DNA from 2 places in the Caldimonas hydrothermalis genome. Region 1 is predicted to be linked to the other one. Evidence: riboswitches for the same ligand, from Rfam matches in the RefSeq annotation. Region 1 holds a riboswitch; the other holds the start of a gene.

What was found. A riboswitch is a leader RNA that binds a small molecule or an ion and turns the genes downstream of it on or off. The one in region 1 is predicted to bind S-adenosylhomocysteine.
Region 2: another riboswitch for S-adenosylhomocysteine. It lies ahead of ahcY (adenosylhomocysteinase); the one in region 1 lies ahead of metH (methionine synthase).

The regions. Positions count from the first base shown of each region.
Region 1 is NZ_JBWQXA010000001.1:287,210-302,897, forward strand. It holds gene AC1ECW_RS01400 (efflux RND transporter periplasmic adaptor subunit) at 1-294, opposite strand, end outside; gene AC1ECW_RS01405 (TetR family transcriptional regulator) at 476-1,177, shown strand; gene metH (methionine synthase) at 1,102-3,834, opposite strand; S-adenosyl-L-homocysteine riboswitch at 3,870-3,951, opposite strand; gene AC1ECW_RS01415 (YiaD family glycine zipper/OmpA-like lipoprotein) at 4,110-4,781, shown strand; gene AC1ECW_RS01420 (OmpA family protein) at 4,860-5,471, shown strand; gene AC1ECW_RS01425 (homocysteine S-methyltransferase family protein) at 5,491-6,546, opposite strand; gene AC1ECW_RS01430 (rhodanese-like domain-containing protein) at 6,635-7,027, shown strand; gene AC1ECW_RS01435 (PAAR domain-containing protein) at 7,145-7,558, shown strand; gene AC1ECW_RS01440 (DUF4123 domain-containing protein) at 7,562-8,065, shown strand; gene AC1ECW_RS01445 (hypothetical protein) at 8,049-8,420, shown strand; gene AC1ECW_RS01450 (Tox-REase-5 domain-containing protein) at 8,396-8,992, shown strand; gene AC1ECW_RS01455 (immunity 52 family protein) at 8,989-9,714, shown strand; gene AC1ECW_RS01460 (ATP-binding protein) at 9,740-12,046, opposite strand; gene AC1ECW_RS01465 (BTH_I0359 family protein) at 12,199-12,483, opposite strand; gene AC1ECW_RS01470 (DUF3108 domain-containing protein) at 12,643-13,380, opposite strand; gene AC1ECW_RS01475 (fumarylacetoacetate hydrolase family protein) at 13,445-14,410, shown strand; gene AC1ECW_RS01480 (pirin family protein) at 14,401-15,291, opposite strand; gene AC1ECW_RS01485 (PhaM family polyhydroxyalkanoate granule multifunctional regulatory protein) at 15,459-15,688, shown strand, end outside.
Region 2 is NZ_JBWQXA010000002.1:133,489-149,176, forward strand. It holds gene AC1ECW_RS03960 (tetratricopeptide repeat protein) at 1-65, shown strand, start outside; gene AC1ECW_RS03965 (phosphoribosylaminoimidazolesuccinocarboxamide synthase) at 72-971, opposite strand; gene fba (class II fructose-bisphosphate aldolase) at 1,041-2,105, opposite strand; gene AC1ECW_RS03975 (DUF481 domain-containing protein) at 2,346-3,140, shown strand; gene pyk (pyruvate kinase) at 3,148-4,581, opposite strand; gene AC1ECW_RS03985 (phosphoglycerate kinase) at 4,670-5,863, opposite strand; gene AC1ECW_RS03990 (DUF1269 domain-containing protein) at 6,022-6,537, shown strand; gene AC1ECW_RS03995 (hypothetical protein) at 6,586-7,104, shown strand; partial or broken gene AC1ECW_RS04000 (cytochrome B) at 7,139-7,368, shown strand; gene AC1ECW_RS04005 (hypothetical protein) at 7,523-7,651, shown strand; gene AC1ECW_RS04010 (AzlD domain-containing protein) at 7,774-8,103, opposite strand; gene AC1ECW_RS04015 (AzlC family ABC transporter permease) at 8,103-8,849, opposite strand; gene AC1ECW_RS04020 (hypothetical protein) at 8,959-9,651, opposite strand; gene AC1ECW_RS04025 (5-formyltetrahydrofolate cyclo-ligase) at 9,773-10,354, shown strand; gene metF (methylenetetrahydrofolate reductase [NAD(P)H]) at 10,362-11,207, opposite strand; gene AC1ECW_RS04035 (TlyA family RNA methyltransferase) at 11,238-11,996, opposite strand; gene ahcY (adenosylhomocysteinase) at 12,094-13,530, opposite strand; S-adenosyl-L-homocysteine riboswitch at 13,601-13,673, opposite strand; gene AC1ECW_RS04045 (peptide chain release factor 3) at 13,836-15,437, shown strand; gene AC1ECW_RS04050 (HAD family hydrolase) at 15,437-15,688, shown strand, end outside.

The DNA of each region.
Region 1 (15,688 bases):
TTCGCCCTCTTGATAGCGCTGGCGCTCGATCAGGCCGGTCACGCGCGCGCGCACCTCGACCTGCTTGGAGCCCTCGGCCTGGCCCACGGCCTCCAGCGTGAGCGGCAGCACCTGTTCTTGCATCACGCGCACCTGCACCGGCAGGGCCGCGGGCGCGGCATGGCTGGGGGCCGTGTTGGCCGCATCACAGGCTGCCAAACCCGACAACACTCCCGCAGCGAGCAGGAGCCCGCCCCATCGGCCCAGGAAGCCCGCCGCGCATCGGCGTGTGTAGTCATCGACGATGGTTCGCATGAAGTCCTCATCGACTCGCGCCAGCCGATGCTTTGGATACGAAGCCGTCGACGCGAGCATGCAGTGGTGGATGGAAGCGGAGCCCGACCCTGGACCGAGCGCAATCACCTGCGGATCAACCCTGAGTTCGCAGCCCCCAGAAAGCCCGTATCATACATACATTCGTGAATGTATGCTGACGATGGCGCGACGCACCAAAGAAGAAGCCGAACAAACCCGCCGGGCGATCCTGGAGGCCGCGCGGCGCTGCTTCCATGCCCAAGGCGTCTCGATGACCAGCCTGGAGCACATCGCCAAGGAAGCGGGTGTGACCCGCGGAGCGGTGTATTGGCATTTCGCCAACAAGGGCGAGCTGATCGACGCGATGTTCGATGACGTCTCGATTCCCTTCATCGACCGCCTGGACTACACGCTGCTGCTCGACCCCGAAGCCGACGCGCGCAGCCGGCTGCGCAACTTCCTGTGCCAACTCGTCAGCTCCCTCGATAACCCTGAGCTGCGCGTGGTGATGGAGATCCTGGAGTTCAAGTGTGAGTTCGTCGGCGAGCGCAGCGAGGATCTGAACGACTGGATCTCGCACAGCCAAGACCTGATCGGCAAGCTCGAGCGCACTTACATCGAGGCCCGCCGTGAAGGCACGCTGCGCCCGGACATCACACCCCGCTTGGCCGCCCTGGAGACCAAATGCTTTCTGGGCGGCCTGATGCGCCTGCGTTTGATGCGCCTGCCCGCGCTGGAATCACTGAACAGCGCCTACGCGCTGATCGACGCCTATTTGCAAGGCGTGCTGCCGCTGGAGCTGTCCCGTCACACCCAGGCGCCGGCCAAACGCTCGACCTCGGCACGGTCGCGTCCGCTGCGGCGCGCCAGATCCTCGAGCTGATCATCGCCCACACGGCCCACGTTGAAGTACACCGCTTGCGGGTGGGCCAGATAAAAGCCGCTGACGCTCGCCGCCGGCGTCATGGCCAGGCTGTCGGTCAGGCCCATGCCGATGTCATGCGCGCCCAGCACCCGGAACATGTCGCGTTTGACGCTGTGGTCCGGACAGGCAGGGTAGCCCGGCGCCGGCCGGATGCCGCGGTATTTTTCGGCGATCAGCTCCTCGTTGGACAGCGTCTCGTCGGGAGCATAGCCCCACAGCTCGGTGCGCACGCGCTGGTGCATGCGTTCGGCCAGGGCCTCGGCCAAGCGGTCGGCCAGGGCCTTGAGCAGGATGGCCGAGTAGTCGTCGTGGTCGTCGAGGAAGTACTGCTCCTTCTTCTCGACGCCGATGCCCGCCGTCACCGCGAACAGCCCCACGTAATCGTTGTTGAGCGGCGAGACGAAGTCGGCCAGGCAGCGGTTGGGACGGCGCACGCCGTCGACCACCGGCCGCTCGGTCTGCATGCGCAGGCCATGCCAGGTCATCAGCGGCTGGGTGCGCGCCTCATCGGCATAGAGCACGATGTCGTCGTCGTGGACCTGACAGGCCGGATACAGGCCGATCACCGCGTGCGCCGTGAGCGAGCGGCCCTCGATCAGCCGCTTGAGCATGCGCTGGCCGTCACTGTAGACGCGCCGCGCCGACTCGCCCACGACCTCGTCGGTGAGGATGGCCGGGAAGGGGCCGGCCAGGTCCCAGGTCTGGAAGAAGGGGCCCCAATCGATGCACTGGGCGATCTCGGCCAGGTCGTAGTTGCGAAAGACACGCCGGCCGAGGAACTTGGGTTTGGGCGGCACGTAGGAGGCCCAATCGATGGGCGTCTTGTTGGCGCGGGCCTGGGCCAGGCTCACCAAGGGGGTCTGCTTCTTGCCGGCATGCTGCTGGCGCACCTTCTCGTAGTCGGCCCGCAGCTCGTCCAAGTACCTCGCCGCGCGCTCGTCGGACAGCAGGTCCGAGCACACGCCCACGCTGCGCGAGGCATCGGGCACGTAGACCACCGGGCCCTCGTAGTGCGGGGCGATCTTCACGGCCGTGTGCACGCGACTGGTGGTGGCCCCACCGATCAGCAGCGGGATCTTCTTCAGACGGAAGTACTCATCGCGCTGCATCTCCGAGGCCACGTATTGCATCTCCTCCAGGCTGGGCGTGATGAGCCCGGACAGACCGACGATGTCCGCCCCTTCGACCTTGGCGCGGGCGAGGATGTCCTGGCAGGGCACCATCACCCCCATGTTGATCACCTCGAAGTTGTTGCACTGCAAGACGACGGCAACGATGTTCTTGCCGATGTCGTGCACGTCGCCTTTGACGGTGGCGATGACGATCTTGCCCTTGGGCTTCACGTCGCCCCCGGCCGCCTCGAGCTGGCGCTTTTCCTCCTCGATGTAAGGCACGAGGTGGGCCACGGCCTGCTTCATCACGCGCGCACTCTTGACCACCTGGGGCAGGAACATCTTGCCCGCGCCGAAGAGATCGCCCACGATGTTCATGCCGGCCATCAGCGGGCCCTCGATCACGTGCAGCGGACGGCCGCCGTCGGCACGGATCTTCTGCCACATCTCCTCGGTGTCCTCGACGATGAAGTCGGTGATGCCGTGCACCAGGGCATGCGAGAGGCGCTCCTCCACCGGCAGCGCACGCCAGGCCAGCCGGGCGCTGTCGTCCTTGGCCGAGCCCTTCACGGCCTCGGCGATCTCGAGCAGCCGCTCGGTGGCGTCGGGGCGGCGGTTGAGCACCACGTCCTCCACGCGCTCGCGCAGCTCGGGGTCGAGGTCGTCGTAGACGCCGATCATCCCCGCATTGACGATGCCCATGTCCATGCCGGCGCGGATCGCGTGGTACAGGAACACCGTGTGGATGGCCTCGCGCACCGGCTCGTTGCCGCGGAACGAGAAGCTCACATTGGACACGCCGCCCGACACCTTGGCACCGGGCAGGTGCTGCTTGATCCAGCGCGTGGCCTCGATGAAGTCGACCGCGTAGTTGTTGTGCTCCTCGATGCCGGTGGCAATCGCGAAGATGTTGGGGTCGAAGATGATGTCCTCGGGCGGGAAGCCCACCTCATCGACCAGGATGCGATAGGCCCGCTCACAGATCTCGATCTTGCGCTGGAAGGTGTCGGCCTGGCCTTGCTCGTCGAAGGCCATCACCACGGTGGCCGCGCCATAGCGCCGGATCAGCCGGGCCTGGCGCTTGAACTCCGCCTCGCCCTCCTTGAGCGAGATAGAGTTGACGATGCCCTTGCCCTGGATGCATTTCAGGCCCGCCTCGATCACCTCCCACTTGGACGAATCGATCATGATCGGCACGCGCGCGATCTCCGGCTCGGAGGCGATCAGGTTGAGAAATCGCACCATCGCGGCCTTGCTGTCGAGCATGGCCTCGTCCATGTTGACGTCGATGATCTGCGCGCCGTTTTCCACCTGCTGGCGCGCCACCGCCAGCGCTTGCTCGAACTGGCCGTTGAGGATCATCCGCGCAAACGCCTTGGAGCCGGTAACGTTGGTGCGCTCGCCGATGTTGACGAACAGTGTGCCTTCGCCGATCAGCACGGGTTCCAGCCCCGACAGTCGCATCGGGGCCACGGGGGTGGCAGGAAGGGGGGCAGAGGTCATGGCCGGTCCGACAGTGGGCCACGGCTCACCCGTGGCGCGGGTGAGCGTCGTTGCGAAACAAATCCAAGCCTGACACGCGACGCCCAATGCGCCGGTGCTGCAACGCTCCTTGGAGGGAACACATTCTACGCGAAGGCTCTCCAATCAGGCGCTGGCCGGCGGCTCGTGCCGCCGGTGCTGCGCGGTCGTTACATTTTCCAACGATCAGGCCTTGCCAGCCGACCGCGCATCGGCTCGAATCGGGACCTTGTCCTTTTTTGCTGTAAGGAACGATCATGAAACGCAATGTCGTGGCTGTGTGCGCCCTGGCCCTGGCGGCTGCAGGCTGCGCCAACATGAGTGAGACCCAGCAGAACACCGCCAAGGGCGCCGGCATCGGCGCGGCGGCCGGCGCGGTGATCGGATTGGCCACCGCCGGGGGCAACAAGGGCAAGAGCGCGGCCACCGGCGCGGCCGCCGGTGCCGCCGTCGGCGCGCTGGGCGGCTACATCTGGTCCAAGCGCATGGAGGAGCAGCGCGCCAAGATGGAGCAGGCCAGCGCGGGCACCGGCATCGGGGTGGAACGCACCGCCGACAACCAGATCCGCGTGCAGATCCCGTCGGACGCCGGCTTCGACGTGGGCCGCTCGGCCATCCGGCCGCAACTGGCCGGCGTGCTCGACAAATTCGCCCAGAGCATGCGCGAGCATCCGGCCACCGAGATCCGCATCGTGGGCCACACCGACAGCACCGGCTCCGATGCGGTGAACAACCCCTTGTCCATCGAGCGCGCCGCCAGCACGCGCGACTACCTCGTGGCCCGCGGCGTGGCCGTCTCGCGCATCGCGATCGACGGTCGCGGCAGTCGCGAGCCCGTGGCCAGCAACGACACGGCCGAGGGCCGTGCCAAGAACCGCCGCGTGGAGATCTACGTGGCCGAGCGCGAGCAGACCGCCCAGGCCCGCTGACCCCTTTGCCCATCCAGCCCCGGCACCCTGCCGGGGCTTTTTGTTCGTCATCACAGACCGATCTCAGGAGGAAACGACATGATGCTGTGCCCGCACCGGCTTTGGCCCTGGATGGCCGGGGTTGCCCTGCTCTGCGGATGCGCCACGCCCACCCCGACCGAGCCGCCCCCGCCCCCGCCAAGCGCGGCGGCCGCGCCGCCCCCGGCCCCCGCCCCCGCTGCGGCCGTCTCGGTGATCGACGGCCATGCCTGGACGGCGTCGATGGAGGCCCTGGCCCAACGCCTGCTGGGCGCAGCCCGGGCCGGCCAGGTGGAAGTGCGCCGCACCGAGGACAACCGGCTGCTGGTGCGTGCCACCGGCGACAGCGCCTTCGAGTCGGGGCGCAGCGCGGTGACGGCAGGCTTTCGCCAGACCCTGGACCTGGTGGCCGCCGCCCTGCTCGAGGCCCCCGACACCCGGGTGCAGATCCTTGGACACACCGACAGCCGGGGCTCGGACGCGCTGAACAACCGCCTGTCGAAGGAACGCGCCGAATCGACGCGCGACTACCTGGTCGCGCGCGGCATCGCCTTCGAGCGCCTGCTGGCCGAAGGCCGCGGCAAGAGCGAACCGGTGGCCGACAACACCACCGCCCAGGGCCGGGCCTTGAACCGCCGGGTGGAGCTGCTGATCAGCGTGCCTGCGCCCTGAGCGCAGGCCCTTGCGATCCTCAGGCAGCCTGGGGCACCAGGCTGCTGAACAGCCCCTGGGCTTGACAGCGGGGCTGGTAGCGGCCCACCCGCTGGGCGATCGCCGCGATGTGCTCGGGCGTGGTGCCGCAGCAGCCGCCGGCGATGTTGAGCAGGCCGGCGCGTGCGAAGTCTTCCATCAGCGCGCCGGTGACCTCGGGCGTCTCGTCGAAGCCCGTGTCGCTCATCGGGTTGGGCAGGCCTGCATTGGGATAGCAGGAGATGAAGGTGTCGCTGGCGGCCTTGGCCAGTTCTTCCAGGTAGGGACGCATCAGCGCCGCGCCCAGCGCGCAGTTCAGGCCCACCGCGATGGGTCGGGCATGGCGCACCGAATGCCAGAAGGCGCTGACCGTCTGGCCCGAGAGGATGCGTCCGGACGCGTCGGTGACGGTGCCCGAGATGATCACCGGCAAGCGCTCGCCGGTGGCTTCGAACAGCTCGTCGATCGCGAAGATCGCCGCCTTGGCGTTGAGCGTGTCGAAGATGGTCTCGACGAGGAAGAGGTCGGCCCCGCCCTCGAGCAGGCCCTCGGCCTGCTCGTAATAGGCCGCACGCAGGGTGTCGAAATCGACGTTGCGCGCGCCGGGATCGTTGACGTCCGGGCTGATGCTGGCCGTGCGCGGTGTGGGGCCGAAAGCACCGGCCACGAAGCGCGGCCTGTCGGGCGTGCCGTACTTGTCGCAGGCGGCGCGGGCCAGGCGGGCGGCCTCGACGTTCATCTCTCGCGCCAGCGGGGCCAGGCCGTAGTCCTCCTGGGCCACCGAGGTGGCACCGAAGGTGTTGGTCTCGATGATGTCGGCGCCGGCGGCCAGGTAGGCCTCGTGGATCTCGGTGATGACATCGGGCCGCGTGAACACCAGCAGCTCGTTGTTGCCCTTGAGATCCTTGGGGTGGTCGGCAAAGCGTGTGCCGCGGTAGTCGGCCTCGCCGAGCCTGTAGCGCTGGATCATGGTGCCCATCGCGCCGTCGAGGATGACGATGCGCTGGCGCATCAGGGCCGGCAGCGCGGCAGCGCGGGTGTAGGGTCGGGCGTCCATGGACACATTGTAGGCATGGGCGCCGGGTCGGCGCTCCCCGGGGGCTTGCCGCTGCGGGACAATGCCGCCACGACCGATCCCCGATGCCATGAAAGACCTCACCCCCCGCCAGGCCTGGGCCTACCTGCAGGCCCACCCCGACGCCCTCTTCGTGGACGTGCGCATGGAGATCGAGTACCTGTACGTGGGCCACCCGCCGGGTGCGGTGCACATTCCCTGGTACGAATACCCCGAGATGGAGATCGACGAAGCGCGCTTCGTCGAGCGCGTGCGGCGCGAGGCCGCCAGCCCGCACCGCCCGGTGGTGCTGATCTGCCGCTCGGGCCACCGCAGCCTCGAGGCCGCGCGGGCCCTGGAGGCTGCCGGCTTCACCGAGGTGGTCAACGTGCGCCACGGCTTCGAGGGTGATCGCGACGAGCGCTTGCACCGCGGCACGCTGAACGGCTGGCGGCACGACGGCTTGCCCTGGGAACAGATGTAGCGCGCCCCATCGTGTCACAACTCATTACAGCGTGTGCGTTGACGCTGCATAAACTGCCCGTTGGCCCCGCATGATGCAGCACGCTGGGGTCGCACAACACCATCAGGAGAGGACTGCATGCGCCCGTTCATCGTCCTGGGCGACAGGACCACCCATGGCGGCACGGTCGTCAGCGCCGACGACCGCAGCGACATCCACGGCAAATACATGGCTCGCGTGGGTGACATGGTGGTGTGCCGCCGTTGCAAGGGGGTTTTTGCGATCACCAGCGGCGCACCGGACATGGTGGACGGCCAGGGCCGCGGCTACGCCCGCCACGGCGACACCGTGGCCTGCGGTGCACGTCTCGTTGCCAGTCAGTTCACCGCAACGTGGTCCGACGAATCTTCGATGGGCGATTCCACAGCCAACATGCAGGCCGAGGCCGTCGACGCGGCCGCTCAGGTGGCGGCGCCCACGGCCTCGGGCCTGTGTCTCAACTGCCTGCGCAAGGCCGCCCACCTGGGCAGCCCCTTCGTGATCCGGGGGTGAGGGATGCTCGACGTGCAATCCCGGTGGGAGCAGCTACGTCACACACTGCCCGCGCTGAGGCTGTATGCGCTGGTCGACGGTGTGCAATACCAGACCCATCTGTGCAAACGCCTCCAGGCCGGCCAGGGCTTGTTCCCGCTGTTTGCGGGGACACCGGACGCGGCGCTGGCCCATGCCGGTCCCTGGCTCGTGGAAGCGGCCTGGGCGGACGAGGCGATGCTTGCCGAACTCGGCACGCTCGAACGCGAGGCGCCTGCGCTCGTCTGGCTGATCGCCGCGCAGGACCTGGAGGGCCTGGCGCAACTGCTGCAACTGCGGCTGGACGTGCACCTGCCCGATGGCCGCAGCGCCCTGCTGCGCTTCTGGGACCCGCGCGTGCTGGTCAAGCTGGCGCGCACCCTCGACGCTGCGCAACGGGAAGAGTTCTTCGGCCTCATCCATGAGTGGCACTTGCTGCACGAAGGCCGTCGCCTGTGGATCGGGAGGCACCTTGTTGACGCTCACTGAGGCGCAGTGGCGGGCCCTGCAACAAAGCGAAGCCAACCAGTTTGTCGCCGCCGTGTGCGATGCGTTCCTCGCCCATCGCACCGACATGCGAGAGCACCCGGGCCGTGAGGCGGTCCTCGCGCGGATGCAGGCCGCGTACGACTACGCCGCACGCGTTGGGTTTTGCAGCACAACGCACATCGTGCGGCTGCTGCACTGGGCGGCCGATGCCCCGCGCATCCATGACGAGCCGCCGGTCGATCGCTATCTGCGCAAGCCCGGTGCGACGCCGGAACAACGGCTCGACGAGTTGGGGGCAGTGGTTCAATACAGATTCAAGGAGATCGGTGCATGGCCGCAGCAGCCCCCCCTCTGATCGAAGCGGCCGCCCTGCGCGTGCTGGCCGCACTTGGCGTGGGCGTGGCCGCCGGTGAGGCCGCCAAAGAACAGGCGCGCAAGCGCCAAGAGCAGGCCGACAAGGCGAGGGACTCGACCATCGCGCGTGTCGAGGCGCCCACCCGGGCCAAAGAAAAGTGCAAGGAGTGTCCGCCCGATCGGGGCGAAGCCGCCCTGCAATCGACGGCAGGGTGGTCGCAAGACTCGATCGACTACCAGCGCCGCATCGCGCAGATGCCACCTGCGCCGCAAGGCTACCTGGTCGAGTGGCAGTTCAACGGTGTGCGTTTCGACGGCTTCGACTCCGGCCTATGCCTGCTCAGGGAGGCCAAGGCGCGGTATGACCAGTTTTTCGATGAGTTTGGCTATCGACGAGATTTCTGGAAGGGGGACGAAGCCCTTCTCGACCAAGCAGTCGCTCAGTCGAAGGCAGCGTCACCGCAGCCTCCCGTCCAGTTGAGGTGGCATTTCATGGAGCCCAAGAGCTTTCGCTACTTTTCAAAGTTGTTTTCGGCAGCAAAGCTGCAGATAGAGACGGTTCATCGCCCATGAAACATGCCTACGAACTTACGCTCTCCTTGAAAGCCGAAGAAGATCAGTCTGTCGCTGAGATTCTCGATCGGTTGCAGCGCTTCTCTAAGGCTCTTGAGCGGCTGTCTTCCAATTTGGAAGAGTGGTTCCTGGCCGGCGAGACCGAAGAAGAGGCTTTGCTGTACCAAGTATTCAAGGATGGTCAGCCAACCAAGGCTGCAATGGCTGTGCTTGAAACAAATCTCGCCCGAAAGCTTGATCCTAGGATCATCTCGATCTGGAACGGCAAGCAGGGACTTGCGGGAGCCTCCCTGCGGTTCATTGCAAGACCCGTAGACCACCCTAGTCTCGTTACCTTCGTCGGGCGCCCCCAGTCGTTCTCAGATGATTGGCACGCAATCGCTGAAGCTGTAGCAGTTGGGGTAGACATCTGGAGTCCAAGTTACGTTTCTTTGGAAAGCAATGGCTATTACGATGTCCGCGTTTTCAAAGACCGCCCCGGCGTCGGCTGGATGCTGTACCTGCCGCGCGTGCTGACGGCGCAGCAAGTGCCCGAGGCGCGGGCGCTGGTGCCCGTGATGGGGAAGAACGCCAAAGGCAAGGACGAGCAGCGGGGCACGATCATCGTCAGCGTCACCGACGAGCCGTTCTCCGACGAGAACCCGGATCACGTGCGAATTGCCAACGCCATCGAGATTCGTTTGGTCGATCAGGACTTGCTGCCACGGTATGCGGACCTTTGACGAATGTGGAGCCGGGCATTTCGCATCAGCGCACGAAACCCATGGCCCGTCGCACGCGCACCTCGGGTTTGGTGCGGTGTTCGGCCTCGAGCTGGGACAGGAATTCGTCGGGCGTGAAGGCCGTGCCCAGCAGGTCGGCTTGGCGGCACACGGCCGCGAAGTCGCCGGGGGTGAGCTGGTCGAGCCGGGCCAGGCGCTCGCGCTGTTCGGACGGCAGGGCCGCCTGCGCGTCGCCCAGCGCCTCGGCGGCGAACATGCGCTCACGCTGCGCCGGCAGGAGCGGATGGAAGCGGATCTTGAACGTAAAGCGGCGCAGCGCCGCCTCGTCCAGATCCTCGAAGAGATTGGTCGTGCAGATGAAGATGCCGGCGAAGCGCTCCATGCCTTGGAGCATCTCGTTGACCTCGCTGACCTCGTAGTGGCGCTCGGCCATGCGGCGGCTGCGCAGGAAGCTGTCGGCCTCGTCGAGCAGCAGCACCGCGCCCTCGGCCTGGGCCTCCTCGAACATGCGGGCCATGTTCTGCTCGGTCTCGCCGACATACTTGCTCACCAGATCGGATGCCTGGCGCACCAGCAGGGGCTGTTGCAGCTCGGCGGCGATGTGCTCGGCCAGCGCCGTCTTGCCGCTGCCCGGCGGGCCGTGGAAGCACAGCGTGCCGAGCTGGCGGCGGCGCAGGGCCTCGACGATGCGCGGCACCGGGAAGCGCGACTCGGTGTGCAGCAGGCCAAGGTCGTAATGCGTCACGCTCACGCGCGGGCCGCGCTCGCCGGCCCCGACGCCGAGCGCCCGGTCGGCGTTGGCCAGCTGGCGCTCGATCAGCGGCTCCAGCCGGGCGTCGTCATCGCCCTCGCGCGCCAGGCAGGCAAAGCGCACCGCGGTGCGGATCTGCGCGGGGGTGAGCCCCTTGCGAGCGGTGAGCCGGGCCACGAAGCCCTCGCCGACCGGCACCCCGGCCAGGGCCTTGCGCACCAGGCCCTCACGGGCTCCGGGCGGGGGCGAGCGCAGTTCGAGATGGTACTGAAAGCGGCGCCGGAAGGCTGGGTCGATTTGTTCGATGCGGTTGGTCACCCAGATCACCGGCACGGGGTTGCTCTCGAGCACCTGGTTCACCCAGGCCTTGCCACTGACCGATCCGCTGGGCGGGCCCTCGCCGGCGTCGAGCCGGGCCATCCATTGCGCGGCGTCGGTGGACAGCGGCGGAAAGACATCCTCGACCTCGTCGAAGAGCAAGGCCACGTTGGGGCTGCCCTTGAGGAAGACATGGCTGATCTGCAGCGAGCGGTAGCGGTCGCGGCCCGACAGGGAGTTGCCGTCCCGGTCGGCGTACTCCACCTCGTAGAGCTCGAGTCCGGCGGACTTGGCCATGACCTTGGCCAGTTCGGTCTTGCCGGTGCCGGGCGGGCCATAGACCAGGATGTTGACGCCGGCCTCGCGGCGCGCCACCGCATTGCGCAGCAGGGCGACCATCACGCGCGCGTCCTCGGCCACGTAATGGAAGTCGGCCAGCGTGAGCTCGGTGGGCGTGGCCGGCCGGGTGAACACGGCCATCAGGTCGGCCGGGTCGCGGTATTCGCGCATCAGCACCGGCGGCAGTTGCTCGGAGACCTTCATCAGGTCGGCCAGGTCGGTGATGTTGTGCTCGGAGATCAGGTTCTCGACCATGCCGATGCGCTCCAGGCGCGATCCGGCGCGCAGGGCCTCGGCCACCTCGCGTTCATCGACCTGGGCCACCTCGGCCAGCAGGGCATAGGCCTCCTGGGCATTGGCCACCTTGAACTCCACCAGCAGGCCGCGCAGCTCGCGCTGGTAACGCGCGAGCGTGCCATACAGCAACAGGGCCCGCTCGGCCGGGTTGAGCTGCAACAGCCCGCCCAGGGCGTCGATGTTGCGCTGCACCAGGGTCGATGCCCGCCGCAGATCGCGGTCGAGCCAGTCGCGCGTGGCGCCGAGCACGGCCATCAGATCCTTGGGCGCGTCCTTGATGGATTCGTCGAGGTAGAAGAACAGTGTGCCCTCCTCGTAGGGGCCTCGCCAGGCGCCATGACGCAGGAGAAAGGCCTCGTCGTCCAGCCGTTCGTGGCCCCGCCACAGGGCGTTGCCGGCGCAGCGCCGGCCGAGGTACTCTCGCAGCCGTTGCAACACCGGCGCAGGCCAGACGAGATGGCGACCGGTCAGGCCCAGCAGGGCGTTCCAGTCGCGCCGCACGTTGAAGCGCCCCGGATGACGCAGCGTGAGCGTGAGCACGAAGTGCGAGCACATGCGGTCGAGCACGGGCGCCTCGCGCAGCCCAGGGGAAGGCCATTCGCGTGCCTGCGCCAGACGTCGAACCATGGACACCTCCTTGTCGCCAAGGATGGACGTGCGGCCACCATAACGCAGGCCAGGCGGCATGGGAAGCCCGCCGCCGCCGCGGCAGGCCCGGGGTTTCAAAGGGCAGATGCCGTGGCCTGCGGCCTGCCGCGGTCAATTTGCTGGATCGAGGCTCAGTGCAGCACCACCGGCTGGTGCATCAGCGAGGTGAATCGCTCGATATAGGCGTCGATCTCCTCGACGCTGGGCGAGGTCTGGATCAGGGCTTCGACGCCGGCCTTGAAGCTTTCGGCCATCGCCCCTTCAAGGTAGATCTCCTTGCGCGAGAACTTGTCCACGATCTCGTAGCCCCCGCGAGTGAGCGCCCCGGTCGTCTCGCCGGCCCGGGATGCAGGCTCGCTTGCGGGCACCTCAAAGGCCACGACGGCGAAATTGTCCGAGTTGTAGAGCATTTGCATGGAGCACTCTCCTTCACGGGCCGGGCTTGGCGCGGCCTGTGTGGCTGTACCGCCCGGTCCCTGCTGTGGGTGAGATCTGGGGATGCCGCTGCAAGTTTCAAGCCCGCCGTCCACCCCCTTGCCGGAGGTATCGGCGGCCCGGGCGGCGGCTTGAGAACCTCAACCCCCCGCCAGCACGAGCTCGAAGGGCTCGTCGCGGCCTTCGACGAGGCGGGCGCGCACCGGCAGGTGGTGGCGCGAGGGATCCAGCCACACCTCGGCGCGAGTGCCACTGGCGGAAGCGTTCAGGCGCTCCAGGCGCAGGGCACGCACACTGCGCCCGTCGGTCAGGGCGATCGTCTGGTCCCCGTGCGAGAGGAACACCCAACGATCCAGATCGGCGCGCGCGCTCACGACGAGCAAGCTCAGCTCGCGGCCGGCTTGGTGCCAGCTGGCATCGGCCTGCACGATGGCCGGCAGCTGGATCATCCAGCTCAGACGGTCCTGCAGGCCCGGTTGCAGCGGCCGGGTGTCCTCGCGGCCGCTGAAGGTGATGGGGCCGCGCGGCCGATGAAAATCGGCCACCCTCGGCGGGCGCTTCAGGCGTTCGTCGGTGAAGCGCTCAGGCACCAGGCCCGAGGCCTCGAGCAGGCCGGTGCTGGTCTGGGTCAGGATGGTACCCAGCAGCGGCACGCGCGCCTGCAGTTGCAGCTCGTACCGGGGCGGCCGGGGATCCCAGCTCAGGCGGCCCTGGCCGGACAGGATGCCGCGGCGCACCTGGTAGTCCAGCGTGGCCGGCGGCGGCCATGCGGTGCGATAGACCGGCGGCGGGCCATCGGGCTGCCCGGCCCAGGCCACCGACGGGCCAGCCCAAACCAGGGTCTGCAGCAGGCGGCGCCGGCTGCGGTCAGGCGCCATGGCGGGCCCGCTCGCCCAAGGGGCGCTGCCTACAATCGTGCATTCTGCGTTTCCCTCTCCCGGCATGAAACTCGCCACGTACAAGGATGGTTCGCGCGATGGACAGCTCGTCGTGGTGTCGCGCGACCTCACCCAGGCCCATTATGCGGCCGGCATCGCCACCCGCTTGCAGCAGGTGCTGGACGACTGGAACTTCCTGTCGCCGCAGTTGCAGGATCTGTACGTGACCCTCAACCAAGGCCGTGCCCGCCACGCCTTCCCCTTCGATCCGGCGCTGTGCATGGCCCCCCTGCCCCGCCCGGTGCAGGCCTACGACGCCTGGGCCAGCGCCGCGCACCTCGAGCGCCTGGGCTGGCCGGTGCCGGCCAAGGTCGATGGCCCGCTCGTGCGGCCCTGGGTCGGCGACGTGCTGGGGCCGACCGATCCGCCGCCCGGGCCGACGGCGCAGGCTGCTGCGGACCTCGGGCCCGGGCTGGCGGTCGTCACCGGCGACGTGGCCCCGGCGTGCAGCCCCGCCGAGGCGCTGGAGGGCGTGCGGCTGCTGATGCTGGCCTGCACCTGGACGCTGCCGGCCCGGCTGGAGGAGGAGCGGGCGCTGGGCCTGGGGCTGCTGCACGGCCGCCCTGCCACGTCGTACGGCCCGGTGGCCGTCACGCCCGACGAACTGGGCGAGGCCTGGCGGCGCGGCCGCGTGCACCTGGGCCTGAAGGTGCAGGCCCAGGGCCGGCGCCTGTGTCGTGGCGATGCCGGGGCCGCGATGGCCTGGCACGTGGGCCGCTGGCTGGCCCAGGCCGCCCGCACACGGGCCCTGCCCGCCGGCACCGTCGTGCACAGCGGGCCGCTCAGCCCGGTCGAGCCCTCTGGCGGGGTGGCCTGCCTGGCCGAGCGGCGCGCCCAGGAGACCCGCGAGCACGGCGAGCCGCGCAGCCCCTGGCTGCTGGCCGGCGACCGCGTGCACATCGAGCTGCAAGCCGACGACGGCAGCCCCCCGATGGGCGCCATCGACTGCGAAGTGCCCGCTCAAGGATAAGGAATGCGTTCCGTCTCGCCGGGCACCGGCGGGAAGGCCTGCGGATCCTGGCGGGCCCAGGCCTGGACGGCCTGCTCGATGCGTTCCTGGCGCGAGGAGACGAAGTTCCAGCGCATGTGACGCGGGTGCTCGGCGGTATTGCCCGGGCCCAGGTCGAGCGGGTCGCCGCCGATCAGCATGAAGCGCACCGCCTCCAGCGCCCGCAGGCGCACCGGCCGCGGCGGCAGCACGAGCATGTCGCCGGGGTTCAGCGGCTCGCCGTCGGCCGTGAGCGAGCCCGAGACGACGTACAGCGCCCGCTCCTCGTGCTCCAGCGGGACCTCCATGTGAGCGGTCGATTCGATCTCGCCGGCCACATAGAGCGTGCGGCTGCGCACCGGCACTGGCGAGGTCTGGCCAAAGGCGTCGCCGGCGATCACGCGCAGGTGCACGCCGGCCGAGCGCACCTCGGGCAGGCCGGCCGCGCTGACGTGAACGAAGTCGGGCAGGGCCTCCTCGTCGGCCAGCGGCAGCGCCACCCAGGTCTGGATGCCATGCAGGCGGTGCCCAGCCGCGCGCAGCGCCTGCGGCGAGCGCTCGGAATGCACGATGCCGCGCCCGGCGACCATCCAGTTGACGTCGCCCGGACGGATGTCGCGCACCGTGCCCAGGCTGTCGCGATGGGTGATCACGCCCTCGAAGAGGTAGGTGACGGTGGCCAGACCGATGTGAGGGTGGGGCCGCACGTCCAGTCCCTGGCCCGGCGCGAATTCGGCCGGGCCCATGTGGTCGAAGAAAACGAAAGGGCCCACGGCCCGGGCGGCGGCGGCCGGCAGCAGGCGGCGCACCATGAAACCATCGCCCAGGTCGTGGGTGTGGGAGGCCAGCCGGATGAATGCCATAGGGGGTCGTCCTCACGATGCGGCAGGCATCTGCCGGGACTTCAGCCTACCACCACCGGCGAGATCCAGGGCAGCCTGCGCCCCAAACCCCGAGTGCCGATGCGCTTGGCCGCTGCGCACCGGCAGCGCACAATGGCCCTCAGCGCAGCAACCACGGAGCCCCCGCGATGAGCGACCCCCTGCAAGGCATCGGCAAGCTGGTGCCCGGTTTCGACTTCCTGCAAGGCCTGGTGAAGAATGCCGGCTCGGCCCTGCCCAACTTCGGGCAGTGGGTCGCCCCCACGCTCAACCCCGAGGAGCTGGAAAAACGCATCGAGGAACTGCGCACCGTGCAGTTCTGGCTGGAGCAAAACGCCCGCATGCTCGGCGCCACCATCCAGGCGCTGGAGGTGCAGCG
Region 2 (15,688 bases), on a different contig from region 1:
CGGTGGCTGCGGCCGATCCGATTGTCGAGCAGTACCGCCGCAAGCTGTCGATGACGCTGTTCTGAGGACGCTCAGGCGCCGATCAGCCGGTCGCGTGCCTCGCGGTACTTGGCAGCGGTCTTCTCGATCACCTCGGCCGGCAGCGCCGGGGCGGGGGCCTGTTTGTTCCAGGGCCGGCCGTTCACCGTGGCCTGCTCCAGCCAGTCGCGCACGAACTGCTTGTCATAGCTCGGAGGGTTGGCGCCTTCGGCATAGCCTTCCACCGGCCAGAAGCGCGAGGAATCGGGCGTGAGCACCTCGTCCATCAGCGTGAGGGTGCCGTGCTCGTCCAGACCGAACTCGAACTTGGTGTCGGCGATGATGATGCCGCGCGACAGCGCATAGTCGGCCGCGGTGCGGTAGAGCTCGATGGACACCGCGCGCACGCGCTCGGCCAGGTCCCGCCCGATGATCTCGCCCATGCGATCGAAGGAGATGTTCTCGTCGTGCTCGCCGATCTCGGCCTTGGTGGCCGGGGTGAAAATGGGCTCGGGCAGCCGACTGGCGTTCTTCAGCCCGGCCGGCAGCTTCACGCCGCAGACTTCGCCGGTGTGCTGGTATTCCTTCCAGCCGCTGCCGGCCAGGTAGCCGCGCACCACGGCCTCCACCGGCAGGGGCTTGAGGCGCTTGACCAGCATCGCGCGGCCGCGCACCTGGGCACGTTCGGCCTCGGTCACCACGCTTTGCGGGTCGTCACCGGTGAGGTGGTTGGGCACGAGGTGGCCCAGCTTGTCGAACCAGAACAGCGCCACCTCGGTGAGCAGGGCCCCTTTGCCGGGGATGGGCTCGCCCATCACCACGTCGAAGGCCGAGAGCCGGTCGGTGGCGATCATCAGGATGCGGTCGGTGCCCACCGCGTAGTTGTCGCGCACCTTGCCGCGTGCGAGCAGGGGCAGGGAGGTGATCGAGGAGTGGAGCAGGGCGGCGGTCACGAAGGTCTCCGGAAAACAACGAGCCCGCTGGTCCAGCGGGCTCGGCAGGTGCGGATCGGGCCGCGGGTCTTACTGGACCACCTGGGCCAGTTCGCCGGCCGCGTAGCGGCGCGCCATCTCGGACAGGGCAATGGGCTTGATTTTACCGGCCTGGCCTTCGCAGCCGAACTGCAGGTAGCGCGCCTTGCAGACCTGCTTGGCCGCTTCGCGGGCAGGCTTCATCCACTCGCGCATGTCGAACTTGTCGGGGTTCTCGGCCAGGAACTTGCGCACCGCGCCGGTCATGGCCAGACGGATGTCGGTGTCGATGTTGATCTTGCGCACCCCATGCTTGATGGCTTCCTGGATTTCCTCGATGGGCACGCCGTAGGTCTCCTTCATCTTGCCGCCGTACTGGTTGATGATGGCCAGCAGTTCCTGCGGCACCGAGGACGAGCCGTGCATCACCAGGTGGGTGTTGGGAATGCGGGCGTGGATCTCCTTGACGCGCGAGATCGCCAGGATGTCGCCGGTGGGCTTGCGGGTGAACTTGTAGGCGCCGTGGCTGGTGCCGATGGCAATGGCCAGCGCATCGAGCTGGGTGGCCTTCACGAACCGGGCGGCCTCCTCGGGGTCGGTCAGCAAGGCGGAATGGTCGAGCTTGCCCTCGGCGCCGATGCCGTCTTCCTCGCCGGCCATGCCGGTCTCCAGCGAGCCCAGGCAGCCGAGCTCCCCCTCGACGGTGACGCCCACCTTGTGGGCCATCTCGACCACCTCGCGCGTGACCTTGACGTTGTAGTCGAAGGAGGCCGGGGTCTTGCCGTCTTCCATCAGCGAGCCGTCCATCATCACCGAGCCGAAGCCCAGCTCGATGGCGCCTTGGCAGACTTTGGGCGAGGTCCCGTGGTCCTGATGCATCACCAGCGGGATGTGCGGATAGGCCTCGACGGCCGCTTGGATCAGGTGCTTGATGAAGCTCTCGCCGGCGTACTTGCGGGCGCCGGCACTGGCCTGCAGGATCACCGGTGCGCCGACTTCGTCGGCGGCGGCCATCACGGCCTGCACCTGCTCGAGGTTGTTGACGTTGAAGGCCGGGATGCCGTAGTTGTTTTCGGCAGCATGGTCCAGCAGTTGACGCATCGAGACGAGTGGCATGGTGGGGCCTCTTGGGACGCTAGGAAGTCGGAGAAACGGAAATCGCCGGGCGGCGGCATGAAACCGCGTCGTAATCGTCCAGGATTCTACCGACCCCACTGGAGCGGGGCGCCCCTGCCCCCCTGGGACCGGGGAGGGATGCCGCAGTGCAGCATGGGGTTTCCGGGCCCGCAGTGGCGGTGTGCGGCCAGGCGCCCTAAAGTCGGGCCCTTTCCCCTTCACGCCACCGCTGACGCCGAGATGACCCGACGCGTGTTTCCCCCCATTTCCGCATTGCGCCGCAGTGTGGGGCTCGTCCTGGCCCTGGGCCTGCTGATGGCCTGTGCTGCGGCCCCGGCGCAAGTGACGCAGCGTCCCGATGGCCAGTGGCGCCACCTCATCGGGCTGGGCGCCAGCGTGGCCTCGGGCAACACGCGCACCACCAGTGTGAACCTCTCGCTGGACAGTGTGCGGGCCACCTACGAGGACAAATGGTCGCTGACGGGCAGCGCGCTGCAATCGCGCACCGAGGGCGACACGGCCGCGCAGCGCGCCGAGATCAAGACCCAGTACGACCGCGACCTGTCGTTGCTGTGGTTCGGCTACGGCAGCCTCGCGGCCTTGCATGACGAGGCGGCGAACATCGAGTCGCGCGCTTCGGTGGCCTCGGGGGTGGGCTATCACCTGCTGCGCACCGAGGACAGCTACTGGGATGTGTCTGCCGGCCTGGGCTACACGCGCGACCGCTTCGAGGCGGCCACAGTGATCGATGGCTTGAGCCGCCGCAGCCGCGACCGCCTGGAACTGGTGCTGGCCCAGGAATCCACCACCTATCTGTCCGACACCGCGCGCCTGAAGCAGCAGGCCCGGCTGCTGCCGAGCCTGCGTGAATCGGGGGAGTTTCGTGCCGAGCTGACGGCCAGCCTGGCGGTGGCCATCAATGCCCGGCTCAGCCTGACCGCCAGCCTCACCCATCGCCACGACACCCAGCCCGGCGCGGGCTTCAGCAAGTCGGACACGCTGTTCGTGACGGGCGTCTCGCTCGGCCTGGACTGATCCCAGGTCAGCCGCCCACGCGGCAGACCTTCAGCATGTTGGTGCCACCGGGGTAGCCCATCGGTTCACCGCAGGTGATGGCATAGGTGTCGCCCGGCTTGAGCACGCCGCGCTCGACCAGCAGGGCCTCGGCCTTGTGCAGGGCTTCGTCGCGGTCGTGGTAGGCCGGCATCAGCATCGGGCGCACGTTGCGGTACAAGGCCATCTTGCGCTGGGAGACGGGCTGTGAGGTCAGGCCGAAGATCGGCACGTGGATCTTGTGCCGGCTCATCCACAAGGCGGTGGAGCCCGATTCGGTCAGTGCGATGATGGCCTTGCACCCCAGGTGGTGGGCGGTGAAGAGCGCACCCATTGCGATGGCCTGGTCGATGCGGCCGAACTTCTTGTTGACGAAGTCCGAGTCGAGCTCGATCTCCTCGGCGCGCTCGGCCTCCAGCGCGATGAGCGCCATGTGCTCGATGGTCTCCACCGGGTACTTGCCCGCGGCGGTCTCGGCGCTGAGCATCACCGCATCGGTGCCGTCGAGCACGGCGTTGGCCACATCGCTGACCTCGGCGCGCGTGGGCACGGGGTTGACGATCATCGACTCCATCATCTGCGTGGCGGTGATGACCACCTTGTCCATCTCGCGTGCCAGGCGGATCATGCGCTTTTGCAGCGCCGGCACGGCCGCATTGCCCACCTCAACGGCCAGGTCGCCGCGCGCCACCATGATGCCGTCGCTGGCCTTGAGGATGCCCTCGAGCTGCGGGATGGCCTCGCTGCGCTCGATCTTGGCGATCAGCGCGGGCTTGTGCCGCCAGGGCTCGCCGGCCACGTTGGCGAGCTGGCGGGCCATTTCCATGTCGGTGGCACTCTTGGGGAAGCTCACCGCCAGGTATTCGCACTGGAAGCTCATCGCGGTGCGGATGTCTTCCATGTCCTTGGCTGTCAGTGCCGGAGCCGTGAGCCCACCGCCTTGCTTGTTGATGCCCTTGTTGTTCGACAGCTCGCCGCCGATCTTCACGCGAGTGAACACCGCATCGCCGGCCACACGTTCGACGGCGAGCACGATCAAACCGTCGTTGAGCAGCAGGGTATCGCCCGGCTTCACGTCGCGCGGCAGTTCCTTGTAGTCCAGACCCACTCGTTCGTTGTTGCCCAGGTCCGTCCAGCCTGCATCCAGGATGAAGGTCTGGCCAGGTTCGAGCAGGGTCTTCCCACCTTCGAACTTGCCCACCCGGATCTTGGGGCCTTGCAGGTCGGCCATGATGGCCACCTCCTTGCCGGCACGCTGGGCGGCTTCACGCACCACAGCCGCGCGGTCGATGTGGTCCTGGGCGGTGCCGTGAGAGAAGTTCAACCGCACCACGTCGACCCCAGCGCGGATCATGCGCTCCAAGATCTCGAGAGTGGACGAGGCGGGGCCCAGGGTGGCGACGATCTTGGTGGCGCGGTTCATGGCAGCTTGTCTCCGGTGAGGATGTAACTTTATTCCATTTTGAGCGCCTTCAGAAGGCCTTTGGAGTTACAGCGCCACCCTGCGCCGATCACGCCGCGGCGCGGCGTGCCAAGATCTCGAAGGCCGGCAGCTGCTTGCCTTCGAGCACCTCCAGGAAGGCGCCGCCGCCGGTGGAGATGTAGCCCACGTCCTTCTCGATGCCGTACTTGGCGATGGCCGCCAGGGTGTCGCCGCCACCGGCGATCGAGAAAGCGCTGGACTCGGCAATCGCTCGGGCCAGGGTTTCGGTGCCCTTGGAGAAGGCTTCGAACTCGAACACCCCCACCGGGCCGTTCCACACGATGGTGCCGGCGGCCTTGAGCTGCTCGGCCAGCAGCGCGGCGGTCTTCGGACCGATGTCGAGGATCAGGTCGTCGTCGGCGACGTCGGCGGCCGCCTTGATGGTGGCCGCGGCATCGGCCTTGAAGGCCTTGGCCACCACCACATCCACGGGGATGGGCACGGCCGCGCCGCGGGCCTGCATCGCTTCCATCACGGCGCGGGCTTCGTCCACCAGGTCGGGTTCGGCCAGCGACTTGCCGATGGGCAGGCCGGCGGCCAGCATGAAGGTGTTGGCGATGCCGCCGCCCACGATGAGCTGATCGACGTTCTTGGCCAGGCTTTGCAGGATGGTGAGCTTGGTGCTGACCTTGGAGCCGGCCACGATGGCCACCAGCGGGCGCTTGGGGCTGGCCAGCGCGCGGGTGATCGCGTCGATCTCGGCGGCCAGCAAGGGGCCGGCGCAGGCCACCTTCGCGAACTGCGCGATGCCGTAGGTGGAGGCCTCGGCGCGGTGGGCGGTGCCGAAGGCGTCGTGTACGAAGATGTCGCACAGCGCGGCCATCTTGCGCGCCAGCGTCTCGTCGTTCTTCTTCTCGCCCTTGTTCAGACGGCAGTTCTCCAGCAGCACGACCTGGCCGGGCTGCACGTCCACGCCATCGACCCAGTTCGCACGCAACGGCACCTCGCGCCCCAGCAGCTCGCCCAGGCGCTGTGCCACCGGGGCGAGCGAGTCCTCGGGCTTGAACTCGCCTTCGGTGGGTCGGCCCAGATGCGAGGTCACCATCACGGCGGCTCCGGCCTGCAGGGCCATCTCGATGCAGGGCACCGAGGCGCGGATGCGGGTGTCTTCGGTGATGCGCCCTGCGTCGTCCAGCGGGACGTTGAGGTCGGCGCGGATGAAGACGCGGCGCCCAGCCACCTGGCCTTGGGCGATCAGATCGGAGAAGCGAAGCACGTTCATGGCGAAAGGGTGGCAGTGGCAGCAAAGGAAGCCGAGATTTTAGAGGGGCCGCCTCCACCCGATTCCGGGGGCCGGCGGCTTGTCACGCGTCAAATTCAGGCGTACAAGGACAGCAACGCTCGCTTCGTTCACATCCTTTGTGACGCAAGGAGGGCCCCATGCGCAGACGCATTTATTGGCTTCTGCCCGACCTGGCCAGTGCCAGGCGGACGATGGATGATCTTTTGCTCGCGCGCATCGCCGAGCCTCATATCCATTTCGTGGCACGGGAAGGCGTCGACATGAGCGGCCTGCATGCAGCCAATGTGCTGCAGACCTCCGACGTGCTGCGCGCCGCCCAGCTCGGGCTGGTGATCGGGGGCGTGGTGGGCACGGTGGCGGGCCTGGCTGTGGCGGTCTTCTTCCCCATCGTCGGCGATTCTCCGCAATGGGGTGTGGCGGCGGTGCTGGCGGTGCTTGGCGGATTGTTCGGCGCCTGGGCGGCCAGCATGATCGGCATCTCCGCGCCCAGCCACCGCCTCGAGCGCTTCCGGCCGGCCATCGAGCAGGGGCAGATCCTGCTGATGGTCGACGTGCCGCGCTCGCGTGTGGCCGAGATCGAGGCCCGGCTGCAGGCCCTGCATCCCGAGGCCCATCTCGAGGGCGTCGAGCCCAACATCCCGGCCTTTCCCTGAATTCGCGGGCCCGGGCCGGTGCCGGCATGGGCATGAGGAGGCAAGACCATGGAACTGCATCTGTCTACGTGGCGGGCGGGCTCGACCCGCCCGGACTGGACGGCCGCTGCCGTGTCGGGGCTGGCGGCCGGCGCCGTGCTGATGGTGCTTGAACTGTTCTGGGCCGCCAGCATGGGCGGCGACGGACCCTGGCGGCTGCCTCACATGGTGGCCGCCCTCGTTTTGGGGGCCGGCTGGCTGGACGCGGCCGCGGCGCAGGGCTACGCCTTCCACGCCGGCGTGGTGGCGGCCGCGCTGGTGGTGCATTACGCACTGGGCGTGCTGTTCGGCCTGGCGCTGGGCGTGCTGGTGTCCTGGCTGCGCCTGGACAGCCTGCTGGGTCGCATGGAGGCGCTCGGGGCCGCCTTCGGGGTGATGCTCTATCTCGTCAACTTCCATCTGCTGGCCCAGGTCTTCCCCTGGTTCCTGGAGCTGCGCGGCTGGGCGACCCTGATGGCGCACCTGGTGTTCGGCATCAGCGCAGCGCTGCTGTACTGGGAGCTCGCGCGGCGCGACGCCGCCGCCTGATGTCGGGCGGGGCCGGTCTTGCGGGGAGGGCGGCATGGTCATCGCGGCTGTCCTGCTGTGCATCGTCCTGGGCTCGGTGGCCTTCCACCTGTTCACACCCTGGTGGACCACGCCGCTGGCCACCCATTGGGAGCACATGGACGATACCCTGACCATCACGGGGTCATCTTCATCGCGATCAACCTCTTGTCCTACACGATCTGGCGCTACCGCCATCGCGAGGGCGATCGCGCGGCCTATGAACCGGAGAACCACCGACTGGAGCCGCAAGCGCAGGCTGCGGCGTGGCGGCTGGGCCTGTGCGCGCGCTACGGGCATTTCCTTCCAGCCGCGGTGTGGGTCGTGCGCTTTGCCGCGCTGGGCTGACTCACGCCCGAGCTTGTGGCCTACCTGTGCGGCACGGCCTGAGGAGCCCGGCATGAGCAGCATCCTCGCCCCGCCGTCCTCACCCGCAGGCGCTGCCTGCGCCGCGGCCGGCCGCTGGCGTGAGCTGGCGGCCGACGGGTCCTGCGACCGCCAGGCCTTGCAGGTGTGCGCTTCGTGGTGATGGCCCGGAAGCTGCAGCGCGACCTGCGCGTGGCTTTGCCGCTGTTCCGCTGCTCGATCACCTACCTCTTCGGGTTGTTCGCACTGCTGCTGGTGGATGCCACGCTCGGGGCGTGAGCGCCTTCACCAGCCCAGCCCCAGCCGCAGCGGCAGGTACAGGGCCATGCCCACGAGGATGGTGCCCAGGATGTCGCGGCGCCAGAAGTAGTAAGCCGTGGCAGCCGCCAGCCCGAAGATCCGGGCGTCGCGCCAGGTGGTGATCAGCTCCCCCTGGGTCATCAGCACTTCGGGCGCGATCACGGCCGCCAGCGCGGCCAGCGGGGCGTACTTCAAGCCGCGCTTGACCCAGCCGGGCAGGTGCAGCTCGCGCTCGGGCAGCAGGAAGAAGCTGCGCGTGAGCACGGTGATCACGCCCAGCCCGGCGATCGTGAGGACCGCTTCCCAGGGGCTCATCATGTCCCTGCTCCTGGACGGCGTGCGCGCTTCCAGGCGCGCTCGGCCGCCTCCATCGCCAGGCCGGCGGCCACGGCAGCGGCAATGGCCACCACGATGTTGAGCTTGAGCGGCAGGGCATAGGCCGCCACCGCAGCGGCACCGGCCACGCCAGCGGCCACCCAGGTGGAGCGTTCCTTCAGCAGCGAGCACATCACGCCCAGCAGCGCCAGCACGCCGGCAAAGCCCAAACCCCATGCGGGCGGGATCACGTTGGCCAGCACGATGCCCAGCACCGAGGCGCTCTGCCAGGCGATCCAGTTCGTCGCCACGCCGCCCCAGTAGTAGGGCATCTGATCCTCCACCCGGTGTTCGGGATCGGGGAAGCGCTTCATGAACATCACGTAGTTCAGGTCACCGCTGAAATAGCCCAGCACACAGCGCTGGCGCAGTGGGAAGCGTGCGAAATAGGGCCGCCACATCGCGCTAAAGATCACGAAGCGCAGGTTCACGCAGGTGGCCGCGGCCCACACCACCCACATCGGCGCGCCGGCGGCCATCAGCGGCAGCGCGGCGAGCTGGGCGCTGCCGGCGAACACGAAGAAGGTCATGAACAGCGCCAGCGGCACCGACAGCCCAGACTTGACCATCGCCACGCCGGTGACCAGCCCCCAGGCCGCGATGCCCAGCGCCAGGCTCACCATGTGGCGGGCGCCGAGACGGAATTCGGGGTGGCGCCAGGTGGCGCGGAGCAGGGCGGTGTTCATGCAGGCGACAACAACCCGCCATTGTCGCCAAAACTGGCGTACAGCGACCTGAACATCGGATGATTCGAGGCCGCCGCCTGGCCGGGCTGCGCCGGAACCGGAGGGCCGGTCAGTCGGCGGGCAAAGGGGTCCCGGGCGCAACGGCCCGCAGCAGCAGTCCCGTGGTGGACACGCGCAGCTCCATCTCGCTGGCTCCATTCACGGCCTTGAAGCTGGCCGAGCCGTAATCGGTGTCGAGCAGGCCCGACAGCCAGCCGAAGCGCTCACGCAGGGTGAACAGATCCACCGGCCGGTCCAGGCGCAGGCTGTGCACCGTGCGCTCGGCCGCGCGTTCCTGGTCGAGCGAGAGATAACGGCCCGCTACGCGGTCCAGCTCATAGGCGGTGTGCAGGCCCAGCAGGTGGGCCACCGGCTTCCACTTCAGCACGTGGGCATCCACGTAGAGCGCATCGCCGCGCAGCTCGAAAGCCTGGCGGCGGCCGTCGGGCAAGGTGAAGTGGGCGCGGAAGTGCTGTGGCCCCAGCGGCTCGATGCGGATGTGAGCGGCCACCTGTTCATGCGTGAGCGCACGGTAGCCGTGCATCCCCAGCCCGATCAGGCTGATCGCCACCCCGCTCACCAGCAGCACGAGCCCCACCAGGGTGTGGACCAGCAGGCCCAGTGGCCGGGCGCGCAGCAGGCTGCGAAAGGCGGCGGCCATGAAGAACAGGCCCAGCAGCCACAGCGCCAGCGAGGCCCAGCCGCCCGGGCCCAGGGGCAAGGGCATGTCCTCGAACCAGCGCTTGACGATGGCGGCGTCCATGGACTGATCCTGCCATGAATGGGCTCCGATGGCCGGGCAAGCCCGAGCGCGCGCGATGGCCTTGCCCAGGCACAATCCCCGGCACCGGCAAGGGCCTGTGGCCCAGGAGGAGACCGCCCCGATGAGCTCACCCGACCAAGACCGCCGCGCGTTGCGCGAGCGCCTGCTGGCCGCCCGCCAGGCCCTGCCCGACCGGCTGGAGCGGGCCGTGGGGCTGCAGACGGTGCTGCGGAGCTGGCTGGTGGGCCGGCGTGAGACCCGCATCGGCGCCTACTGGCCCATCAAGGGCGAGTTCGACCCGCTGCCGGCGCTGTACCGCTGGCAGGAGGGGGCTCCTGAGGGCACGACGCGCCAGATCGGCCTGCCCGTGGTGGACAAGGCCAGCGGCCGGTTGCGCTTCCATGTGTGGTTCCCGGGCTGCCCGATGGAGGAGGACGCCTACGGCATTCCCAAGCCCAAGGACACCGAGACCTTCGAGCCCGAACTGCTGCTGGTGCCCTGCGTCGGCTTTGGGCCGGCGGGCCTGCGCCTGGGCTATGGCGGCGGCTTCATCGACCGCACGCTGGCGGCGCTGCATCCGCGTCCCTGGTCGGTGGGCCTGGGCTATGCACACGGCTTCCTGCCGCTGCTCAAGCCCCTGCCCGGGGAGGCCTGCCTCGACACCCTCCTCACCGAAGAAGGGGTGATGTGGGAGCGCGGCTGAGGTCTTCTCAGGCCAAGCCCAGCCGCTCGCAGATCTGCAGCGTGGCGTTGGCCTGGTTCATCGTGTAGAAGTGCAGGCCCGGCGCACCGGCCGTGCGCAACTGGTCGCAAAGGTCGCTGACCACGTCCAACCCGAAGGCCTGGATCGAGGCCTTGTCGTCGCCGTAAGCCATCAGCCGCAGCCGGATCCAGCGCGGGATCTCGGCGCCGCAGGCGTCGGAAAAGCGCATGAGCTGCGAGGAATTGGTGATGGGCATGATGCCCGGGACGATGGGCACATCCACGCCGAGCTTGTGCGCATCATCGACGAAGCGGAAGTAGGCGTCGCTGTTGAAGAAGTACTGCGTGATCGCCGCATTCGCCCCGGAGCGCACCTTGGTGGCGAAGGCCTGCAGGTCGGCCTCGGGCGAGCGGGCCTGCGGGTGCATCTCGGGGTAGGCGGCCACCTCGATGTGGAAGTGATCGCCTGTCTCGGCGCGGATGAAGGCAACCAGGTCACTGGCATGGCGGAACTCGCCAAAGCTGCCGTAGCCGCTGGGCAGGTCGCCACGCAAGGCCACCAGGCGGCGGATGCCCATGTGCCGGAACTGCGCGAGCTGGGCGCGCACGCTGTCGCGGGTGGCGCCGATGCAGGAGAAGTGCGGCGCAGCGTCCACGCCTTCGGACAGGATGGCTTGCACCGTCTGCACGGTGCCGTCCTGGGTGGATCCCCCGGCGCCGTAGGTCACCGAGCAGTACTCGGGCTTCAACGCGTAGAGCTGCGCGCGCGCGGCCGCGAGCTTGACCGCGCCTTCGGCGGTCTTGGGCGGGAAGAACTCCAGGCTGATCGGCAGCCGGTTCTGGGTGGCTTTCATCGGATCCTCTCTTGTGTGTTCGGGTGGGGGTCAGCCCGGCGTGTGCGCCCAGATGAAGAACTCGCGGTTGCCGTCGCCGCCGGTGATGGGGCTTTCGAACCAGCCGCGCACCACCCAGCCCAGGGCCTGGCAAGCCGTGCGCAGGCGCTGCTCTACCAGCGGGTACAGGCCGGCGTCTTTCACCAGCCCGCCTTTGCCCACCTGGCCGGGGCTCAGCTCGAACTGTGGCTTCACCAGCATCAGCACCTGGGCGCCGGGCTTGAGCCAAGGCGCCAGCGCCGGCAGCACCAGGGTCAGCGAGATGAAGGACAGATCGCCCACCATCAGATCGAAACTGGCCGGTGCCTGTTCACGTGCGAAGGCCGTGCCCTCGGGCGAGCGCGCATTGAGGCCTTCGTAGACCGTCACGCGCGCATCGCAGCGCAGGCGCTCGTGCAGTTGCGCCTGGCCCACCTCCAGCCCCACCACCGCGGCCGCCCCGGCGTGCAGCAGCGCGTCGGTGAAGCCGCCGGTGCTCTGGCCCACGTCCAGGCAGCGCCAGCCGCGCACGTCCAGGCCGCTCTCGCGCAGGGCCCCCTCCAGCTTGAGTCCGCCACGGGAAACGAAGCGCAGCTCGGCATCGTCGGTCACCTGCAGCGTGCAGCCTTCGGGCAGGTCCTCCCCCGCCTTCTTCGGCACCTGCCAGCCCTGCGGCCCCTTCCAGCGCACGGCCCCACGCTCGATCAGCCGCTGGGCCGCCGAACGCGACGGTGCCAAGCCCTGCTGCACCAGCAATTGATCCGCTCGCATCATCGAAGCCTCAGACATCCGGCGCACGCCGCGGATCCGGCGGGGCCGGTCCGCCAGCGCCGCCCCCTGGAGGGGGGCGGCCGCAGGGGGTGGTCCATCAATACCTGTAGGTGTCGGGCTTGTAGGGGCCTTCTTTCCTGACGCCGATGTAGGCCGCCTGCTCGTCCGTCAGCTCGGTGAGCATGGCGCCGAGCTTGGACAGTTGCAGGCGCGCCACCTTCTCGTCCAGGTGCTTGGGCAGCACGTAGACCTTGCCCACTTCGTACTGGCCGGGCTTGGTGTACAGCTCGATCTGCGCCAGCGTCTGGTTGGCGAAGCTCGACGACATCACGTAGCTCGGGTGGCCCGTGGCGCAGCCCAGATTCACCAGGCGGCCTTTGGCCAGCAGGATGATGCGCTTGCCGTCGGGGAAGATGACATGGTCCACCTGGGGCTTGATCTCCTCCCAGCGGTACTGCTCGATCGAGGCGATGTCGATCTCGTTGTCGAAGTGGCCGATGTTGCAGACGATGGCCTGGTCCTTCATCTTCAGCATGTGGTCATGGGTGATCACATGCTTGTTGCCGGTGGCTGTGACGAAGATGTCGGCCTTGTCGCAGGCGTAGTCCATCGTGACGACCTTATAACCTTCCATGGCCGCCTGCAGCGCGTTGATGGGGTCGATCTCGGTCACCCACACCTGGGCCGACAAGGCGCGCAGCGCCTGGGCCGAACCCTTGCCCACGTCGCCGTAGCCGCACACCACCGCGATCTTGCCGGCGATCATCACGTCGGTGGCGCGCTTGATGCCGTCCACCAGCGACTCGCGGCAGCCATAGAGATTGTCGAACTTGCTCTTGGTGACGCTGTCGTTGACATTGATGGCGCGGAAGAGCAGGGTGCCGCGCGCGCTCATCTCGTTGAGGCGGTGCACACCGGTGGTGGTTTCCTCGGTCACGCCGATGATCTTCGCGCTCTTGCGGCTGTACCAGGTCGGGTCCTGGGCGAGTTTGGCCCGGATCGCGGCGAAAAGCTCGCGCTCTTCCTCGCTGCCCGGTTTGTCCAGTACAGAGGGGTCTTGCTCGGCGCGCCGGCCCAGGTGCATCAGCAGCGTGGCGTCGCCGCCGTCGTCCAGAATCATGTTCGGGCCTTCGGCCTCGGAGCCGGCAGGCCCGAACTCGAAAATGCGGTGGGTGTAGTCCCAATAGTCCTTCAGCGACTCGCCCTTGTAGGCGAACACGGGCGTGCCTTGGGCCACCAGCGCGGCGGCGGCATGGTCCTGAGTGCTGAAGATGTTGCACGAGGCCCAACGCACACTGGCCCCCAGGGCCTGCAGCGTCTCGACCAGCACGGCCGTCTGGATCGTCATGTGCAGGCTGCCGGCGATGCGCGCGCCGCGCAGGGGCTGGCTGGCCGCGAATTCCTCGCGGATGGCCATCAGGCCGGGCATCTCGGTCTCGGCGATCCGGATTTCCTTGCGCCCCCAGTCGGCGAGCGACAGGTCGGCGATGACGTACTGGTCGCTCGACAGGGCGGGCTTGAGGACAGCGTTCATGTGTTTCTCCTGGTGGAAAAACCGCTGTGCACCGGGGGAGAACATTGCGAGACCCACCCGGCAGGACACATGCGGGTGAGCGCCGTTGCAATCGAAGCCGTCCGAGCCTGGGGCCTGAGGGCCTTGCAACGCTCCTCGGACAGACCATCATTGTAGCCGCCCCGGCGGGGGTATGTGGCAGTGGGCTGCCTCGCGGGCGCCAAAACCGGTAGCATTTGCACTTTGCGCGCGGCCCCAAAGCGTGCCCGGGCGTCGCCAGGCGTCCGATCCCTTGGCCCACCGGCCGAGACTCTGGAGAGTTTTCCGTGTCCTTCGCCCCCGAAACCCGGCGCCGCCGGACCTTCGCCATCATTTCCCACCCCGACGCCGGCAAGACCACGCTGACGGAGAAGCTGCTGCTGTTCTCGGGCGCGATCCACATCGCCGGCTCGGTGAAGGCGCGCAAGGCCAGCCGCCACGCCACCTCCGACTGGATGGAGATCGAGAAACAGCGTGGCATCTCGGTGGCCAGTTCGGTGATGCAGATGCTCTACCGCGACCATGTGGTGAACCTGCTCGACACGCCCGGCCACAAGGACTTCTCGGAAGACACCTACCGCGTGCTGACGGCGGTGGATTCGGCGCTGATGGTGATCGACGCGGCCAATGGTGTGGAGGCCCAGACCCGGCGTCTGATCGAGGTGTGCCGCCAGCGCGACACGCCCATCCTCACCTTCGTGAACAAGATGGACCGCGAGGGCCGCGACCCCATCGCCTTGCTCGACGAGATCGAGCAGGAACTCGGCATGCCCTGCGTGCCCATGACCTGGCCGGTGGGGCAAGGCAAGGCCTTTGCCGGCATCATCAACCTGCGCCAGAGGAGCATGCGCCTGTTCAAGCCGGGTCAGGACCGTGTGACTGATGATGAAGTCGTGTCGCTCGACGAGGCCGAGGCCTTGCGGGCACGTTTCGGGCACGACTTCGAGCAGGCCGAACAGAACATCGAGCTGCTGACCGAGGCCGCGCCGGCCTTCGATATGGAGGCCTTTCTGGCCGCCAAGCAGACACCGGTGTTCTTCGGCTCGGCCGTCAACAACTTCGGCGTGCAGGAGGTGCTTGATGCCCTGGTCGACCTCGCGCCGCCGCCGGCGCCGCGCCGCAGCACCACGCGGCTGGTGCGCCCGGAGGAGGCGCAGTTCTCCGGCGTGGTGTTCAAGGTGCAGGCCAACATGGACCCGGCGCACCGCGACCGCATCGCCTTCGTGCGCGTGTACTCCGGCCGCTACACCCAGGGCATGAAGCTCAAGGTGCAGCGCACCGGCAAGGAGCTGCGCCCCACCAGCGTCGTGACCTTCCTCTCGCAGCGCCGCGAGGCGGTGGACGAGGCTTACGCCGGCGACATCATCGGCTTCACCACCCACGGCGGCGTGCAATTGGGCGACACCCTCACCGAGGGCGAGGCCCTGCAGTACACCGGGCTGCCGTTCTTCGCGCCCGAGCTTTTCCAGGCGGTGGAACTGGCCAACCCCATGAAGAGCAAGCAGCTCCAGGCCGGCCTGATGCAGTTGGGCGAAGAGGGGGCCATCCAGGTCTTCCGTCCGCACGAGGGCGGCGCGATGCTGCTGGGGGCCGTGGGCCAGCTTCAGTTCGAGGTGGTGCAGCACCGCCTCAAAGCTGAGTACGGCGTGGAGGTGCGTCTGATGCCCTCGCGTTTCGTCGGGGCCCGCTGGGTCACGGCCGATTCGCCCGAGGAACTCAAGAAGTTCATCGACGTCAACGGCAGCAAGCTGGCGCTGGATGCGGCCGACACCCTGGCCTATCTGATGACCTCGCCCTATGACCTGCGCCTGACGCAGGAGCGGCATCCCAACATCCGCTTCCATCCGCTGCGCGAGCATGCGGGCCTGACCTTGCAGCAGGCCGCCTGATGCACCCGACGATGCAGCCCCTGTCGGCCTGGCCGGTGCCGGCGCGCCGGCACCTTCGAGGGTTGTTCACCGACATCGACGACACGCTCACCCGCGACGGGGCGATCACGCCCGAGGCCTTGCACGCCTTGCACGCGCTGCGCGATGCAGGCTTGATCGTCATTCCGATCACGGGACGGCCGCTGGGCTGGTCCGAGCCCTTGACACGCGAGTGGCCAGTGGCGGCCATCGTGCCCGAGAACGGCGCCTTG